4 regions of the Comamonas sp. Z3 genome follow, and region 2 is predicted to be linked to each of the others. Evidence: predicted binding sites of a transcription regulator. Region 2 holds the regulator's gene; each other region holds the start of a gene.
The links. Region 2 encodes LexA, which represses DNA repair genes until DNA is damaged. Its sites were predicted from a motif close to ACTGTATNNNNATACAGT; they were not measured.
Positions count from the first base shown of each region.

Region 1: a site for LexA is predicted at 2,661-2,678, ahead of recA (recombinase RecA). Genes of this name have one in related genera too.
Region 3: a site for LexA is predicted at 1,667-1,684, ahead of FSY59_RS08275 (DNA topoisomerase IV subunit B). Genes of this name have one in related genera too.
Region 4: a site for LexA is predicted at 2,499-2,516, ahead of FSY59_RS16215 (VRR-NUC domain-containing protein). Genes of this name have one in related genera too.

Region 1 covers NZ_VOQU01000003.1:236,649-240,783, forward strand. The annotation lists gene yddG (aromatic amino acid DMT transporter YddG) at 1-13, shown strand, start outside; gene FSY59_RS09630 (hypothetical protein) at 39-773, opposite strand; gene recX (recombination regulator RecX) at 833-1,303, opposite strand; gene recA (recombinase RecA) at 1,494-2,603, opposite strand; gene FSY59_RS09645 (MarR family winged helix-turn-helix transcriptional regulator) at 2,742-3,233, shown strand; gene FSY59_RS09650 (response regulator transcription factor) at 3,343-4,020, shown strand; gene FSY59_RS09655 (sensor histidine kinase) at 4,126-4,135, shown strand, end outside.
Region 2 covers NZ_VOQU01000007.1:253,963-258,097, reverse strand. The annotation lists gene FSY59_RS20915 (hypothetical protein) at 1-31, shown strand, start outside; gene FSY59_RS20910 (universal stress protein) at 319-780, opposite strand; gene FSY59_RS20905 (hypothetical protein) at 914-1,159, opposite strand; gene FSY59_RS20900 (hypothetical protein) at 1,586-1,996, opposite strand; gene lexA (transcriptional repressor LexA) at 2,174-2,845, opposite strand; gene FSY59_RS20890 (asparaginase) at 2,928-3,911, shown strand.
Region 3 covers NZ_VOQU01000002.1:785,707-789,841, reverse strand. The annotation lists gene FSY59_RS08275 (DNA topoisomerase IV subunit B) at 1-1,633, opposite strand, end outside; gene FSY59_RS08270 (MFS transporter) at 2,051-3,247, shown strand; gene FSY59_RS27660 (hypothetical protein) at 3,264-3,395, shown strand; gene FSY59_RS08265 (SDR family oxidoreductase) at 3,438-4,135, shown strand, end outside.
Region 4 covers NZ_VOQU01000005.1:197,795-201,929, reverse strand. The annotation lists gene FSY59_RS16220 (helicase C-terminal domain-containing protein) at 1-754, opposite strand, end outside; gene FSY59_RS16215 (VRR-NUC domain-containing protein) at 751-2,424, opposite strand; gene FSY59_RS16210 (carboxymuconolactone decarboxylase family protein) at 2,638-2,967, shown strand; gene FSY59_RS16205 (potassium transporter Kup) at 3,019-4,135, opposite strand, start outside.

The sequences.
Region 1 (4,135 bases), on a different contig from region 2:
CAGCCGGGACTAGGCCAGCACCGCGCCCACCCGGTCCCTCAGGCAGTCAGCCAGATGCCGAAGCCGAGCACGGCAGCATGCCCGGCCAGCAAGATCCACAGCAGCGTCCAGGGCGGCTCGGTCAGGCCCTGCAGCATCTCCTGGATGCGGGCGCCCAGAAAGGCGCGCAGCGCCGGATCGTCCTTGCCGCCTTCGCTGCCCCACTGGGCGCGCGTGTGGCCCCATTCCTCGAGCAGGTCGGCCAGCGGCAAGCGATTGAGCACGCTGCGCACCACGAACTGCACGGCACGCCCGTTGCCGACCCAGGGCTGCAGATGCTCCATCGCCGCGCCCACGGTGAGCAGATCGGCCGCCTTGTGCATGGCCTTGTGAGCGCTGGGCAGGGCCTCGATGCGCTGTGCCAGCATGGCCGCCAGACGCTCGGCCAGGCCCTGGCCGTAGCGCGCCACCAGCTTGCCTGCCGCGCGGGCGCGGCCCAACTGCAGACCGACCATGAGGTAGGCGGGAATGATGAAGATCAGGACCACGGCCACCAGCAGCGGCGGCGACATCAGCAGGCTGATCACGGCGCCGTAGATGCCGGTATGGGCCGAGGCATGAATGCCCTGGCCGGGATCGGCCATCAGGCGCGAAAAATAGAACACGGCCGCGCCGCAGCCCAGCACCAGGGCCAGCAAGGCACCGAGCATCAGGCCGCCCAGCAGCGATTTGCCGGCACTCAGGCCCACGCGCAGGGCGGATGGGGCGTCAGGGGGTTGCGAAGCAGTCAGCACGTGGGTCCCTCCGGTGTAAGAAGCGGTTCCTCGTCCAGCAGGAGGGAGCAGGCTGCAGCTCAGTCCTCGCTGTCGGGTGCTGCGCAGTATGGAGCATCGCGCAGCACGCGTGAAGCCACATCTGCCGAAAAGCCGCGCGAAGCCAGAAAGCGCAGCTGCCTGGCCTTTTCCTTGATGTCGACGGGAACGCTGCCAAAACGCTTGCACCACAGCTCGCGCGCACGCTGCAGCTCGCTGCAGCGCAGCTGCTCGCCCGCCTGGCGCACGGTCTCTTCATCCAGCCCCTTGCTGCGCAGGTCATGCACCAGACGCGCTGCGCCATAACGGCTGGCCTTGCTGCGCATGACAGACTCGACCACGCGCTCCACGCTGATGAAGCCACGCTGCTCCAGCTCGTCGAGAACGGCATTCAGATCATCGCCCTCCTCCACATGTGCAGCGAGCTTGCGCTGCAGCTCCAGCCGCGAATGCTCGCGCTGCGCCAGCAGCTTCAGGGCGCGGCCCTTGAGTGAGAGCTTGGCAAAGCTCATGCTCGGATCTCTCCCATAAAAAATGCGCAGGGACCGCCTGCGCAAAGATGGCTAACTTTTGGCCCCGCCAGGCTTTCACATCGATAGCAGCGAGCACCGGGCCAGGGCCCCGCTGCCCTGCAGCGGGAATCTCAGTCCCTGCCGATGCCAGGCATTCGGCAAGGGAAAGCGACCTGGTCGCTCAGGAGGCTCAGGCCTCGATCACACCGTCCTTGTCTACCTTGCCCTTGCCGCCCTTGGCAGGCTTGGCTTCGGCGGCGGCAGCCCCGTCCATGGGCAGCAGCTTGATGCCCAGGCTATCGCGCACCTTGTTCTCGATTTCGATGGCCAGCGCGGGGTTCTCGCGCAGAAACTCACGCGAGTTGTCGCGGCCCTGGCCGATTTTTTCGCCGTTGTAGGCATACCAGGCACCGCTTTTTTCCAGGATCTTGGCGTTCACGCCCATGTCCAGAATCTCGCCTTCGCGGCTGATGCCTTCGCCAAACAAGATGTCGAACTCGGCCGTCTTGAAGGGAGGCGAGACCTTGTTCTTCACGACCTTGACCTTGGTTTCGTTGCCGATGGCCTCATCGCCCTTCTTGATGGTGCCGGTGCGGCGGATATCCAGACGCACGGAGGCATAGAACTTCAGCGCATTGCCGCCGGTGGTGGTCTCGGGCGAGCCGAACATCACGCCGATCTTCATGCGGATCTGGTTGATGAAGATGACCATGCAGTTGGTCTTCTTGATGGTGGCCGTCAGCTTGCGCAGGGCCTGGCTCATCAGACGGGCCTGCAGGCCGGGCAGGGCGTCGCCCATCTCGCCTTCGATTTCGGCCTTGGGCGTCAATGCGGCCACCGAGTCGATGACGATCAGATCCACGGCACCCGAGCGCACCAGGCTGTCGCAGATTTCAAGGGCCTGCTCACCGGTGTCGGGCTGGCTGATCAACAGATCGTTGAGGTTCACGCCCAGCTTCTGGGCATAGCCGGTGTCGAGTGCGTGTTCGGCATCGATGAAGGCACAGGTGCCGGCCTGCTTTTGCATCTCGGCAATGACCTGCAGCGTCAGCGTGGTCTTGCCCGAGGATTCTGGACCGTAGATTTCAATCACGCGACCACGCGGCAGACCACCCACGCCCAGTGCGATATCCAGGCCCAGCGAGCCGGTGGAGACGACCTGGATGTCTTCAATGGCCTCACCTTCGCCGAGCTTCATGATGGTGCCCTTGCCGAACTGCTTTTCGATCTGGGCCAGGGCGGCTGCCAGGGCTTTGGCTTTTTCGCTGTTGGCGTCGTTGGTCTTGGCGATGGCGTTCATATCAGGCTCCGAAGTAGGTGAATGACTGTCTGTGGCCAGCCCTGTCTTTACATTCAGGCTGGATGCTTGAACAGTAGTTTATGAGCTTGTATCGGCTGTGCGTCCAAATATTTAGTCAGTTTGCCTTACTATTTACCCATGTCCGAAATTGCACCTGTCACCCCCGCCGAAGATGCCTGGCGCCAGACCCATCTGGGCCGCCTGCTCGGCCATGCCATGCGCCGCTTCGATGCACGCGTGCTGCAGCTCATGGCACGCGATGTGGAGGTGCCGCTGGCCCTGTCCAACCTGGCGGCGCGCGACAAGGTGGGGGCAGCCCACATCCACATCACGCGCCATCTGTCCCTGGCCGGCGACCGCCTCACCGATCTGGCCGACAAGGCAGGCATGAGCAAACAGGCCATGGCCGACCTGGTGACGCAGTGCGAGGCCTGGGGCCTGGTCACGCGCGCGATCGACCCGCACGATGGGCGCGCCAGGCGCGTGCGCTTCACCGATGCGGGCCTGGTCTGGCTGCGGGCTTTTCACGACGCCGTGAGCCAGGCCGAGGCCGAGTTCCGCGAGGCCGTGGGCGAGGATGTGGCCACCGTGGTGGCGCTGGGCCTGGAAGCCTATGCCGAAGGCTACTGAGGCCCGACGCCTGCGAGCGCCTGTCGACAATTGCGCCGGACGGCCTTGGCCCGTCCCTACAATGGCAGCAAAAGTGCAAACAGGCACACATAACAAGCAGGAGACTCCCATGCGCATACTGATTGCCGAAGACGACCAGGTGCTGGCAGACGGCCTGCTGCGCACACTGCGCAGCTCGGGCGCCGTCGTCAGCCATGTGGCCAACGGCAGCGAGGCCGATACCGCCTTGCTGACCAGCAGCGAATTCGATTTGCTGATTCTCGATCTGGGCCTGCCCAAGGTGCACGGCCTGGAAGTGCTCAAGCGCCTGCGCGGGCGCGGCGACGCGCTGCCGGTGCTGATTCTCACGGCAGCCGATTCCATCGAGGAGCGGGTGCAAGGCCTGGACTACGGTGCCGACGACTACATGGCCAAGCCGTTTGCGCTGTCCGAGCTGGAAGCGCGCGTACGCGCCCTCACGCGTCGCGGCATGGGCGGTGCCAGCTCCACCATCAAGCATGGCCCGCTGGTCTATGACCAGACCGGCCGGGTCGCCACCATCGACGGCAAGATGGTGGAGCTGTCGGCACGCGAGCTGGGTCTGCTCGAGGTGCTGCTGCAACGCGCAGGCCGCCTGGTCAGCAAGGACCAGCTGGTGGAGCGCCTGTGCGAATGGGGCGAGGAGGTGAGCAACAATGCCATCGAGGTCTATATCCACCGGCTGCGCAAGAAGATCGAGAAAGGGCCGATCCGCATCGCCACCGTGCGTGGCCTCGGCTACTGCCTGGAAAAAATCACCCCTCCCTGAGCGGCTTTGCCTAGGCTGCCCCGCCGCTTCCCCCCAGGGGGACGGCAGCCTTTGCTTCGGGGCGGCCCTCGCTGGCTGCCTCTTGGATGAGATAGCGCACCAGCCATGAAGATCT
Region 2 (4,135 bases):
CTTGGGTGAGACATCGGCACGATGTGCCTAGCACCCAAAAAGATGCCCGCGCAAGGCGGGCAAGTTTCGGGGTCCCTTCGATTCCGTTCTGCAGCTCACACAGTCAATGCATTTGAATAGTTGGCAGAGGCTCCAGCCTCGGTTGCCGTTTATCGCTCTTGCACTGTTGCTGACGCGTTTGAACGGTCGACAGGTTGCCCCATCGGGTGCGGCCGGCAGCTTGGGCTGGCTGGCCTGCATTGCTAAGCAGTCATGGTCTATCGGTGGTCGGCGTCCATGCGTGCAACGATAGATCCGCTGCCTGATATTTTGTGCTCCTTAGTGATTGCCGGTTGAGGCGGGCCGGTGCACCAGCACCGGGACATGGCTGTGCGTCAGAACGCGCTGGGTTTCGCTGCCCAGCAAGATTCCGCCTATGCCTTTGCGGCCATGGGAGGCCATGCAGATCAGGTCGCATTGCAGTTCCTGGGCCTGCTGAACAATGGCTTGGTAAACAGAAGCGTGAGTGACTCGCACGAAGTTGCAGGGCACGCCTTCAGGCCTGGCGATCTGGTCGACAAACTGCAGGGCCGCATCGGCATCGCTGTTGGCACTGCGCTCGAATTCCGCACTGTTATAGGTCAGCAGGGCATCCGCGCCATAGATGATGGCGCGGTAATCGGGCATGACATACAGGCCGGTCACCTTGGCGCCTTGCTCACGCGCCAGCAGAACGCCTGCGCGCACGGCTGCCTCGGACAGTTTGGTGCCATCGGTGGGAATGAGCAGGTGCTTGAACATGTTCAATCTCCTGATACCGGAAGATGTCCCGGAATGCCAATTTATTCCAATATTTCAGGCTGCGCAATGTTCAGAACCTTGTCTGGAGCAGGGCGATGAACGCAGGGGAATTCTGCCCAGGCCAAGACATGGCTTATTCCTCCGGTGAAGCCGGAACGCGATTGAGGATCTCGCCAGTGGCTTCCATCTCGAACTGCTGGGGATTGAGCCAGTTGACCTTCTGGTGATCGGAGGTTTCGAAGTAAATGGCAGACGGGCGTATGGAGACGCCATGCGGCATGTCGACTTCGTCAAAACTCTGATAGACCAGAATCAGACGCAGGTTGCCGTTGGCGTCCTTGGCCTGTATGTGCTGCAAGAGCTTGCGGTAGGCACTCATAGGACGCCCTCGTTGACATGTGTGTATGAATGTTTCCACTGTCGAGAAGGTGCCGCAATACCCTGATCCGGGTACTGCGATCGCGGATATTCGCGCCTGACAAGGAGTTTTGTCGCTTGCGGGCTGCTGCAAAAGGCGTTTCTGCAGGCAGGAGCAGCCTGAACGTCCGGCAAGAAATTTACATGGCGATCCAGATCGTTTGGCGCCGACGAAATGAAGTTTTTCGTCGCGGTACTGGCGGCAGTGGCATCTCGCGCCATCTGTCGATCAACGGGGCAGAAACTTCAGAGAGCGCCTGCGGCCCACAGCGAGTCAGCGAGTCAGCCAGTCAGGCGGGCATATGGAAGCCTTGCTGCATCAGTTGCAGGTCTGTCGCGACTCGCGCTTGCGCTGCATGAGCGCAGTGAGCCCAAGCTCGTCGTGCTTTCAGGCCTGCCGGGCTGCCTGCTCATTGAGAACCATGCGTTCCAACGCTGCGCAGACATCGGCCATGCGCCCGGAGATCAGCAGGCATTCGGGTTGCTTGCGTGGTTCACGCTGAACGATTTTGAGCAGCCGTGCAGAGGGGGGCTGCACCGCCTCGGCGGTGATGGGCGAGGTGGTGACCAAGGTCCGAGGATGAAGCACGCGGCTGCCAAGGCGGCTGCGGCCGCGATTGGCGCGCATGACCGGAATGCTGATCTGCGCCGCCTTGGGGCGATGGGCCTTGCAGGAGGCAGTCTCTGTGGCGGCCGCGCTTGCTTCGCCGGAATGGAAGTCCGGGGTGAGAGGATGCAAGGACGACAGGCTTTTCAGTGTCCGGCGAGTCAAAGACTGCAGTGATGTGGCGAATCCCATTTGACAACTCCTCTTGATGACCTTGCGGCATGGATAAGGGCAGGATTGCGTGCTTCAGGCAAAGCTCCGCCCAGGGCGAGGCTAGGCAGCCTCGCGCCTACCACCTGGGCTCGAGAGGGAAACAGGCTTGAGGCACCTCCTGTACGCAGACGGAGATGTCGGCAGGCCGCCTGGCCGCTACATGAACATGCTGTTGCGGATCAGGCCTACGGCCAGGCCTTCGATGGCGAATGGCTCTTCAGGCGAGACGTGAATGATCTTGTAGTCGGGGTTTTCGGGCAGCAGCTCGATGCCCTGCGGCGTACGCTTGAAGCGCTTGACGGTCACGTCATCACCGAGACGGGCCACCACAATCTGGCCGTTGCGCGCTTCATGCGTGGCCTGTACCGCCAGCAGGTCGCCGTCCATGATGCCGGCATCACGCATGGACATGCCGCGCACCTTGAGCAGGTAGTCGGGCTTGGCGGCAAACAGGCTGGGCTCGACCGAATAGCTTTGATCGATATGTTCCTGGGCCAGAATAGGCGAGCCGGCCGCGACGCGGCCGACCAGGGGCAGCACCAGCGGAGCCAGGGCCGTGAGCGGCAGCGCAAAGCTGGCACCGCGTGCCGCATTGATGGTGCGCACGGTGTCGGCGCGCAGGCGAATGCCGCGCGATGTGCCGCTGACCAGATCGATGACGCCCTTGCGGGCCAGTGCCTGCAAATGCTCTTCTGCAGCATTGGCCGACTTGAAGCCGAAGGTGCTGGCAATCTCGGCCCGGGTAGGGGGCGCACCCGTGCGAGCGATGGTGGACTGGATGAGGTCCAGAATCTGCTGCTGGCGGGGAGTGAGCTTGGGGTGGTCCATGGGCATTCCTTGATCGATCGATGATGAATACTGTGTGTTCATCCAGTACCTGTATTTTTAATCAGTTTAAAGAGGACTGCAAGTGGAACGTGACAAAAAAATCGTCATCCTGGGCACGGGCGGCACGATTGCCGGTGTCGCCGAGCAGGCTGGCACCAGCGTGGGCTACCGCGCGGCCCAGCTGGGCGTGGCTCAGCTGCTGCAGGCCGTGCCGGACCTGGAGCGCGTTGCTGCCGCGTCGCTGCAGGCGGAGCAGCTGGCTCAGCTGGACAGCAAGGATATGGATCACGCCACCTGGCATGCGCTCGCGCTGCGCTGTGCCGAGCTGCTCGCGCGTGATGATGTGAGCGGCATCGTGATCACCCACGGCACCGACACCCTGGAGGAAACCGCCTGGTTTCTGCAGTGTGTTCTGTGCCCGGCAAAGCCCGTGGTGCTGACCTGTGCCATGCGCCCGGCCACAGCCATCTCGGCCGACGGCCCTGGCAATCTGCGTGATGCCGTGGCCTGTGCGGCCGATGCACAGGCCGCTGGCCGGGGCGTGCTGGCGGTGGTGGCGGGCAGGGTGTTCAGCGCACGCCAGGTGCGCAAGGTGCATCCTTACCGTGTGGATGCCTTTGACGGAAGCGGCGCGGGTCCGCAGGGCTGGGTGGAAGAGGGGCGACTGCGCTGGGCAACGGGTGGGCTGCCGAGGGCTGCCGCGGCTGGCTCGTCTGCAATCGCTTTACCGCCCGCAGGTCAATGGCCCCAGGTGGAGCTGCTGCACAGCCATGCGGGCTGCAACAGTGCCGTGGCGCTGGCGGTGATGCAGGCCTGGCATGCGGCGTGCGTGCGTGGCGTGGTGGTGGTGGGCACGGGCAACGGCACGGTCCATCAGGCATTGGGGCCAGCCCTGGACTGGGCGCAGGCGCAGGGCATGGTTTTGCGCATCACGACCCGGTGCGAGGAGGGGCAGGTGGTGCAGGCTCAGGGTGCACCGGATGACCGTGCGGGCAGCCTGCCGGCGGCCAAGGCCAGAATCAGCCTGATGCTGGAGTTGATGGGCTGGCCTCGCGCATTGGGTTGATGCTCTTATTCTGAGAGCTTCTATCCTTCGTGATACCTGGAATCTTGGATGTTTTTTGCCTAAGAATCAATGAATATGAGCGTAGATAGCTATGAATATTGATGGCAGCAACTCCACCACGGTGCAGTTTGCCCGCATCGGATGGATTCCGGCCGAACGGCAGGGGCCTTGAGGCTCGAGAACAAAAAAGGCCGGTGAAGACACCGGCCTTTTTGCCCAGAGAT
Region 3 (4,135 bases), on a different contig from region 2:
GGAACAGCGGCGGCAGTGCCACATGGATGTGACCGGCCTCGATGAGCTTGGGGAAATGCTTGAAGAACAGCGTCAGCAGCAGCACCTGGATGTGCGAGCCGTCCACGTCCGCATCCGAGAGAATGCAGATCTTGCCGTAGCGCAGGCCGGACAGGTCGGGCTCGTCATTGGGGCCATGCGGGTCCACGCCGATCGCCACCGAGATATCGTGGATTTCGTTGTTGGCGAACAGCCGGTCGCGGTCCACCTCCCAGGTGTTGAGCACCTTGCCACGCAGCGGCAGGATGGCCTGGGTCTCCTTGTCGCGGCCCATCTTGGCGCTGCCGCCGGCAGAGTCGCCCTCGACCAGAAACACCTCGTTGACGGCTATGTCCTTGCTCTCGCAATCGGTCAGCTTGCCGGGCAGCACGGCCACGCCGCTGCCCTTGCGCTTTTCCACCTTCTGGCCGGCCTTCTGGCGGGTCTGGGCAGCCTTGATGGCGATCTCGGCCAGCTTCTTGCCCCAGTCCACATGCTCGTTGAGCCATAGCTCCAGCGCCGGGCGCACAAAGCCCGAGACCAGACGCACGGCATCGCGCGAGTTCAGGCGCTCCTTGATCTGGCCCTGGAACTGCGGGTCCAGCACCTTGGCATTGAGCACATAGCTGGCGCGCGCAAAAACGTCGTCAGGCATGAGCTTGACGCCCTTGGGCAGCAGCGAGTGCATGTCGATGAAGGCCTTGACGGCCTGGAACAGGCCGTCGCGCAGGCCGCTGTCATGCGTGCCGCCCGCCGTGGTGGGAATCAGGTTGACATAGCTTTCGCGCAGCGGCGCGCCGTCTTCGGTGAAGGCCACGCACCAGGCAGCGCCCTCGCCTTCGGCAAAGCTGTCGTTGTTCTTGTCGGCAAAGCCCTCGCCTTCGAACAGGGGGATGACGGGCTCGCCATGCAGGCTCTGCGCCAGATAGTCGCGCAAACCGCCCTTGAACTGCCAGCTCTGGGTGTCACGCGATTTTTCGTTGATCAGCGAAACGGCCACGCCGGGCATGAGCACGGCCTTGCTGCGCAGCAGATGCACCAGCTCGCCCATGGGCAGTGCCGAGGATTCGAAGTATTTGGCATCGGGCCAGGCACGTACCGTCGTGCCCTGCTTGCGCTCCCCGGCCTGCAGAGGGCGCACCTTGAGCGGCTCGATCACATCGCCGCCCGAGAACACCAGCGTGGCCACCTGGCCGTCGCGGTGCACCTGCACCTCCAGACGCGTGGCCAGCGCATTCGTCACCGATACGCCCACGCCGTGCAGACCGCCCGAGAAGCTGTAGGCGCCGCCATTGCCCTTGTCGAACTTGCCGCCCGCATGCAAGCGCGTGAAGACCAGCTCCACCACGGGCGCCTTCTCCTCGGGATGCAGACCGAAGGGAATGCCGCGGCCGTCGTCCTCCACGCTGTAGGAGCCGTCGGCGTGTATGGTGAACTTGATTTTCTTGCCATAGCCGGCAAGCGCCTCGTCGGCCGCGTTGTCGATCACCTCCTGCAGGATGTGCAGGGGGTTGTCGGTGCGCGTATACATGCCGGGACGCTGTTTGACAGGCTCAAGACCCTTGAGAACGCGGATCGAGCCTTCGGAATATTCGTTGGACGGTTTGACTGCCATGGGGGCGGATTGTAGTGGCCTCTGCGGATGAGAGCTGGATAAATTCACAGTTGTTTACTCCCAATACTCTTGCACAAAGCCCGAACATCTGTCTTGGCAACGTGTTTTCGACGCATCTTGCCCGCTGCGACAACGCTCAAAAAGATAGCTTTCACCGCATGCCATTCAATAGTTTCAGATAGATATCAATCAGTTTTTATTGCAATCCTTGCGCAAGGCGCTCACTTTTTATTGGTCGCGACTTGCTGCACGCCCGCAGGGCCCGGCGCCGCTCCCGCATTCTGGCAGGCCGCACTGCCACGCATGTGACGAGCTGTGCAGGCGCAAAACAGCAGGTTTGGTTACAGTGGTGTGCTGACCGCACCCCAGGCCTTTTTTCGCACGCACGGCATGACAACAAAGACAACTCCAGCCCCCATGTCCATGGCGCAGATTCTTCTGTGCGGTGGCGCCATCGTCACGCTCTCCATGGGCATACGCCACGGCTTCGGCCTCTGGCTGCAGCCCATCACCCAGGACATGGGCTGGACGCGCGAAAACTTTTCCCTGGCCATTGCCGTGCAGAACCTGTCCTGGGGCATCCTGGGCATCTTCGTCGGCATGCTGGCCGACCGCATCGGTGCCTTCAAGGTGCTGATCGGCGGCTCCATCCTCTATGCCCTGGGTCTGGTCGGCATGGCGCTGTCCCCCAGCTCCACGGTGTTCCTGCTGACCGCCGGCGTGCTGATCGGCGCGGCCCAGGCCGGCACCACCTATGCCGTGATCTACGGCGTGCTGGGCCGGCAGATTCCCGTGGCGCGGCGCAGCTGGGCCATGGGCGTGGCCGCGGCGGCAGGCTCGTTCGGCCAGTTCTTCATGGTGCCGGTGGAAGGCAAGCTGATCGCTCAGTTCGGCTGGTCCAATGCCTTGCTGATACTGGCGCTGTTCGCGCTGCTGATTGCCGCCCTGGCCTTCGGCCTGCGCGAGCCGGGCTTTGGCGGCAGCACGCCCATCAAGCGCGAGCAGACCGTGGGCCAGGCACTCAGGGAGGCCTGGACCTACCCCAGCTTTCTGCTGCTGATGGCGGGCTACTTTGTCTGCGGCTTCCAGGTCATGTTCATCGGCGTGCACATGCCCAGCTATCTGAAGGACTTCGGCATGGCGCCCCATGTGGCCAGCTATTCGCTGGCCCTGGTAGGCCTGTTCAATATCTTCGGCACCTATCTGGCCGGCAATCTGGGCCAGAAGCTGCCCAAGCGCTATCTGCTATCGGGCATCTACGGTCTGCGCTCGGTGGCCACCGTGGCCTTTTTGCTGGCGCCGCTATCGCCCTGGTCGGTCTATGCCTTCTGCGCCGCCATGGGCTTTCTGTGGCTGTCCACCGTGCCGCTGACCAATGCCACCATCGCCCAGATCTTCGGCGTGCAGCATCTGTCCATGCTGGGCGGCTTTGTCTTCTTCAGCCACCAGATCGGGAGTTTCCTGGGCGTATGGCTGGGCGGCTATCTCTACGATATCAACGGCAACTACGACATGGTTTGGTACATCTCGATTGCCCTTGGCATTTTTGCCGCCGTCGTCAACCTGCCCGTGCGCGAGGCTGCCATTGTGCGCCGCACACCCAGTGCCGCCTGATACCGGAGACAGGCCCATGCAGCTCAAACTCTGGCAACGCATCTCCATCTGGTGTGCCGTGCTCGTGCTGCTGCTGGCGGTGTTTGCCCTGTATCTGCAACCGGAATTCATGCTCACACTGGCAGACCAGGTCTGGGCCTGCTTCTGAGCTCTTGGGCAAGCCGCCCGGGCGGCATGGCCGGGAGAGAGCATGGCTCGCATCATCATCACCGGTGCCTCGGACGGCATAGGCGCCGAAATGGCCCGCCAGCTGGCACAAACCCATCAGAGCCGGCTGCAGCTGACGCTGGCCGCGCGCAATGCCGGCAATCTGCAGGCCGTGGCAGAACAATGCCGGGCTCTGGGGGCACAGGTGCTGGAAGTGCCCACCGATGTGAGCGAAGAGGCCCAGTGCCGCGCGCTGATCAACGCCGCCGTGCACCAGTTCGGCGGGCTGGACGTCCTGATCAACAACGCCGGGGTCTCGGCCCATGCGCTGTTCGAACAGGTCAGCGCGCAAGACCTGGGCTGGTATGAGAGGTTGATGCGCATCAACCTCTGGGGCAGCGTCTGGTGCAGCCATGCGGCGCTGCCGCACCTCAAGGCCAGCCACGGCTCCATCGTCGCCGTGTCTTCGCTGGCCGGTCTGATAGGCGTGCCGGGCCGCACGGCCTACAGCGCCAGCAAGTTCGCCATGGCCGGCTTCTTCGAAGCCCTGCGCATCGAGCTCAAACCCGCCGGCGTGAGCGTGACCACCGCCTACCCCGGCGTGGTGGATACGCGCATCCGCTACCACGGCTACAACGCCAGAGGCGAAGCCGCAGGCGTCAGCGGCCTCAAGGAAGACGGCGCGATGACGGTGGCCGAATGCGCGCGCCTCATCCTCGACGGCCTGAAGCGCCGTCAGCG
Region 4 (4,135 bases), on a different contig from region 2:
GCTTGTCCAGACCGGCTGCATCAGTCTCCGAGGCACCCTTGGCCATGACAGCGGCCATGCTCTTGAGCATGGGGAAAATCGTGGCCAGGGTCTTGCCGATGCCGGTCGGCGCCTGAGCCATCAGACAGCGACCGCCTGCGCCGGCATGGGCCGTGCGATAGACGGCCACGGACAGCTCCCGCTGCCCGGCCCTGAAGGCCGGCATGGGAAATTTCAGCTGCGCCATGGCCTCATTACGCGCCTGACGGTGGGCGGCTTCGCAGCGTGCCCAGTCGAGATAGCGGGCACATAGCGATTCGAAAAAGGCCTGCAGTTCGGTGGCGGAACACTCCTCCACCAGCACGGTCTCCTCTGCGCTGCCGATCTGGAAATAAACCAGCGCCAGCTTGATCCGCTCAAGGCCGCGCTCCTGACACAGCAAATGACCGTAGACCCTGGCCTGGGCCCAATGCAAGGCCCGATGATGGGGACGCACGCCATCAAGCCGGCCCCGGTAGGTCTTGATCTCTTCAAGTTGCTGCCGCACGCCATCAAAGCCATCGGCTCGGCCGCGAACCTGCAGCTCTTGGAACCGACCGCTGAGCGCCAGCTCCACCTCGTAGCCGCCCGCTTTCTCACGCCGTTTCTGCACCACGGCATGGCCTTCCATGCCCTCCAGCGCACTGGGCGCGGGCGTGAAGCGCAGATCCAGATCGCCGCTGCGCGCCGTGAACTCGCACAGTGCGCGTACTGCCACGCTAAGCGCTGGCTTCATGGCGTGCTACCTTCGTCACGCCACTGCACATGGCAAACGCGCACGGGAATGCCCTGCTCCGAGCAATAGGCCAGCCAGCGAATCTGGTTGTCCTGCAACTTGTCGCCCGGCGCCTTGACTTCCACCAGCTCGTAGCGTGAACCGGCATCGGACCGCAGAGGCCAGAAGCGCACCAGATCGGGAAAGCCGGTGCGGTTGGCCTTCAGGTCCAACAGCAGCCGTGCGAACAGAATCCGCAGATGGGCGGCAGGCATGCAATCGAGCGCCAACTCGAGCAGCTCTTGCGTCAATGTGCCCCAGAATACGAACGGCGACTGAACTCCTTGCTTGTCGGCAAAGCGCTGGCGAATCGTGGCCTGGTAGCGACCGTCCTCCAGCTCGGCCAGGCAGGCATCAAACAGAGGCTGGCGGCGCAGCACAAAATCCGGTGCCCCCAGATCGGCCGGCCCACTCTGGAAGGGATGAAAAAAAGCCCCCGGCAGCGGCGCAAAAACGGCCGGCCAGCACAGCAGACCGAATAGCGAGTTGACCAACGCGTTCTCCACATAGAACACGGGCGCATCGGCGCTATGCCAATGGGCTTGCAGCGCGTACTCCACCGCCATGGACTGGGCGGGTCGGTCCAGCTGAACATCGCCGCGCAGGGCCGCCACGGCCGGGGCCAGAGCCGGCTGGCGCCCCATGGCGCCGAGTCCCATGCTGCGGCTCAGACGCGGCAGCATGCGCGCCACACGCTGACGCTCCTCCTCACTTTCAGGCGCAGCCTGTGCCTGGCTGGCAAGAGCCAGCGCCTGATCAAAGCATTGCATGCGCTCCAGCACGCGAATATGACGGTGACGTGCACCCGCATAGCGGCTGGCCGTGTAGGCCTGAGCCGCCAGCGGCCAGTCCTGCAGCCTCTCGCACACCTGGCCAAGCTTCAGCAAAACCTTGGCCCGGCGCATGTCCAGCCATGGGTTTTCGCTATTATTTTCAATAAGCGCAGGCAGCAGTTGCGCGGGCTCCACGCCTTCGTCGAGAGCCTGACGCCGGGCCGATATCTCCAGATAGAAGTCCAGATCTTCGCGGCGCTGAAATGCACGCGAGTCAGCATCCAGCGCCACCGGCTCGTAGCGGAAAATACCGAGGTCGGCCAGTACGAACTCCGACCAATCCTGGTAGAGATTGCCAAAGAACATCAGCCGCAGACGCTCTCCCAGCTCGCCCACCATGACGCGCCAGACAGGTTCCACGGCCTCTGGGTGCCAGACGGCATAAGGCCGGGGCTCGGGCTGCCTCTCGGCCAGCTGCTGCAGCATCTCGGCCTTGCGCATGGAAGAGCACAACTCAAAGCCAGTCAAGATCTGCAGCAGCTCGGGTTTGGTGTGCAGGCTGAACAGCTCGACCGCATCCATGGGCTCGGTGGTACTGAGCCAGCCACATTCCAGCAAGGGCGCGGCAGCATCGACCGTCACCGGAATCTCCTCGTAGGCGAGCTTGCTGGCGCGAAACCAGGGCCCGCGCCGCATCAACATGCGTACCAGCAGCGCCCTGGAGTTCTGCGGCAGTCGCGCAAAGCCGGCGATGAAATCAGCCTCCTGCGCGCTGAACAGATCGCCATAGCGCTGCGCCAACCAGTCCAGTGCCTGCTGGAAGTTGTGCAGATAGTAGAAGCGATGCGGCGGAAGAATGGTGGCTTGGGATGCAGTCACGGTGACGCTCACAAAATGCTCGGCGAAAAGACGGGTGGATGCCGACCATGAGACCTGTATTTTCATACAGCTCAGAAATCCCTTCAAACTCCTCAGAACCAGGCGTTACAGCTAGGCGGACGAAACGCGCGTGGCTTGAACACCCTGTGGCAGTGGCACACAATCAACGCTTCATTCAACAAGGAGCAGGCAATGCTGGACTGGAACGAATACCGCAAGGAGCTGGCAGGCAGGCTGGGAGAGTTTGCCGAGTTGAGCCCGGGAACCATGGAGGGCTACAAGGCCCTGTCCGGCGCGGGCAAGAAGACCGGCCATCTCGATGCCAAGACACGAGAGCTGATTGCCATCGCCGTGGGTGTGACCACGCGCTGTGACGGCTGCATCGCCGTGCACACCAAGGCAGCCAAGGCTGCGGGAGCCAGCAGGGAAGAAATTGCCGAAGCACTGGGTGTGGCCGTGGCCTTGAATGCGGGTGCTGCCATGGTCTATTCGGCCCGCGCTCTCGATGCGCTGGGCGAGTAAGACTCTCAAAGGACAGCAGCCAGTGATTCACTGGCTCGCCATCCCGGCCCTTCAAAGCACGACCTGCGTACCCAGTTCCACCACCTGGTTCGCAGGCAGCTTGTAATAAGTGGCCGCGCTGGCCGACTGGCGTGACATCCAGCCAAACAGCGCACAGCGCCAGGCAGAAAGACCACCGGGCCCGTCCACCACCTGTACCCTGGCTACGAAAAAGCTGGTCGTCATGGGGTCGAGGTTCGGTATCTCGCCATCGACATCCGGTGTCATCCGCTTGAGCGCCGCCGGAATATCGGGCTGCTCGCGAAAACCGAAATGCATGTCCAGCGCCCAGACCGCGTTGCACATGGGCTTGAGCCTCAGGCGCTCGCCCTCCCGCACATAGGGTGTGTTCTCGTTGATCACGTGGAGAAACACCGTCTGCTCATGCATGACCTTGAAATGCTTGAGATTGTGGAAGAGCGCATTCGGCACCAGCTTGGGGTCGGAGGTCAGATAGACGGCCGTGCCGGACACCACAGGCACGCCGCTCATGGGCGAGCTCATCAGATCGCTCATGGGGATATCGAGGCGGCGCCTGTGCTCGGCCACCAACTGGGTACCGTCACGCCAGGTCATCAGCGCGATGAAGATGACGGCGCCCAGAGTCAGCGGCAACCAGCCGCCCTGCTCCAGCTTGGTCAGATTGGAAGCAAAAAAGCCTATCTCCAGCAAGGCAAAACAGGCCAGCGCTGCGAGCGTGATGGATCTTGCGCGACTGCGCCCCAGATAGACCACAAAGCCCACCAGCATGGTGGTGATCAGCATGGTGCCCGACACGGCAATGCCATAGGCCGCCGCCAATGCCCCCGAGGACTTGAAGGCCAGCACCAGCGCGATCACGGCCACCAGCATCAGCCAGTTCACGCTGGGGATATAGATCTGGCCCTGCTCCTGATCGGAGGTGTGCAGCACGCGCACACGCGGCAGATAACCGAGGCGGCTGGCCTGCAGCGTCATGGAATAGGCCCCTGAGATGGTCGCCTGAGAGGCAATCACCGTGGCGGCAGTGGCCAGCACTACAAAAATCAGCAGCCAGGACGGCGAAGCCAACAGAAAAAAGGGATTGCTGGCCGCCGACGCATCACGCAACAGCAAGGAGCCCTGGCCGAAGTAATTGAGCATCAGAGCC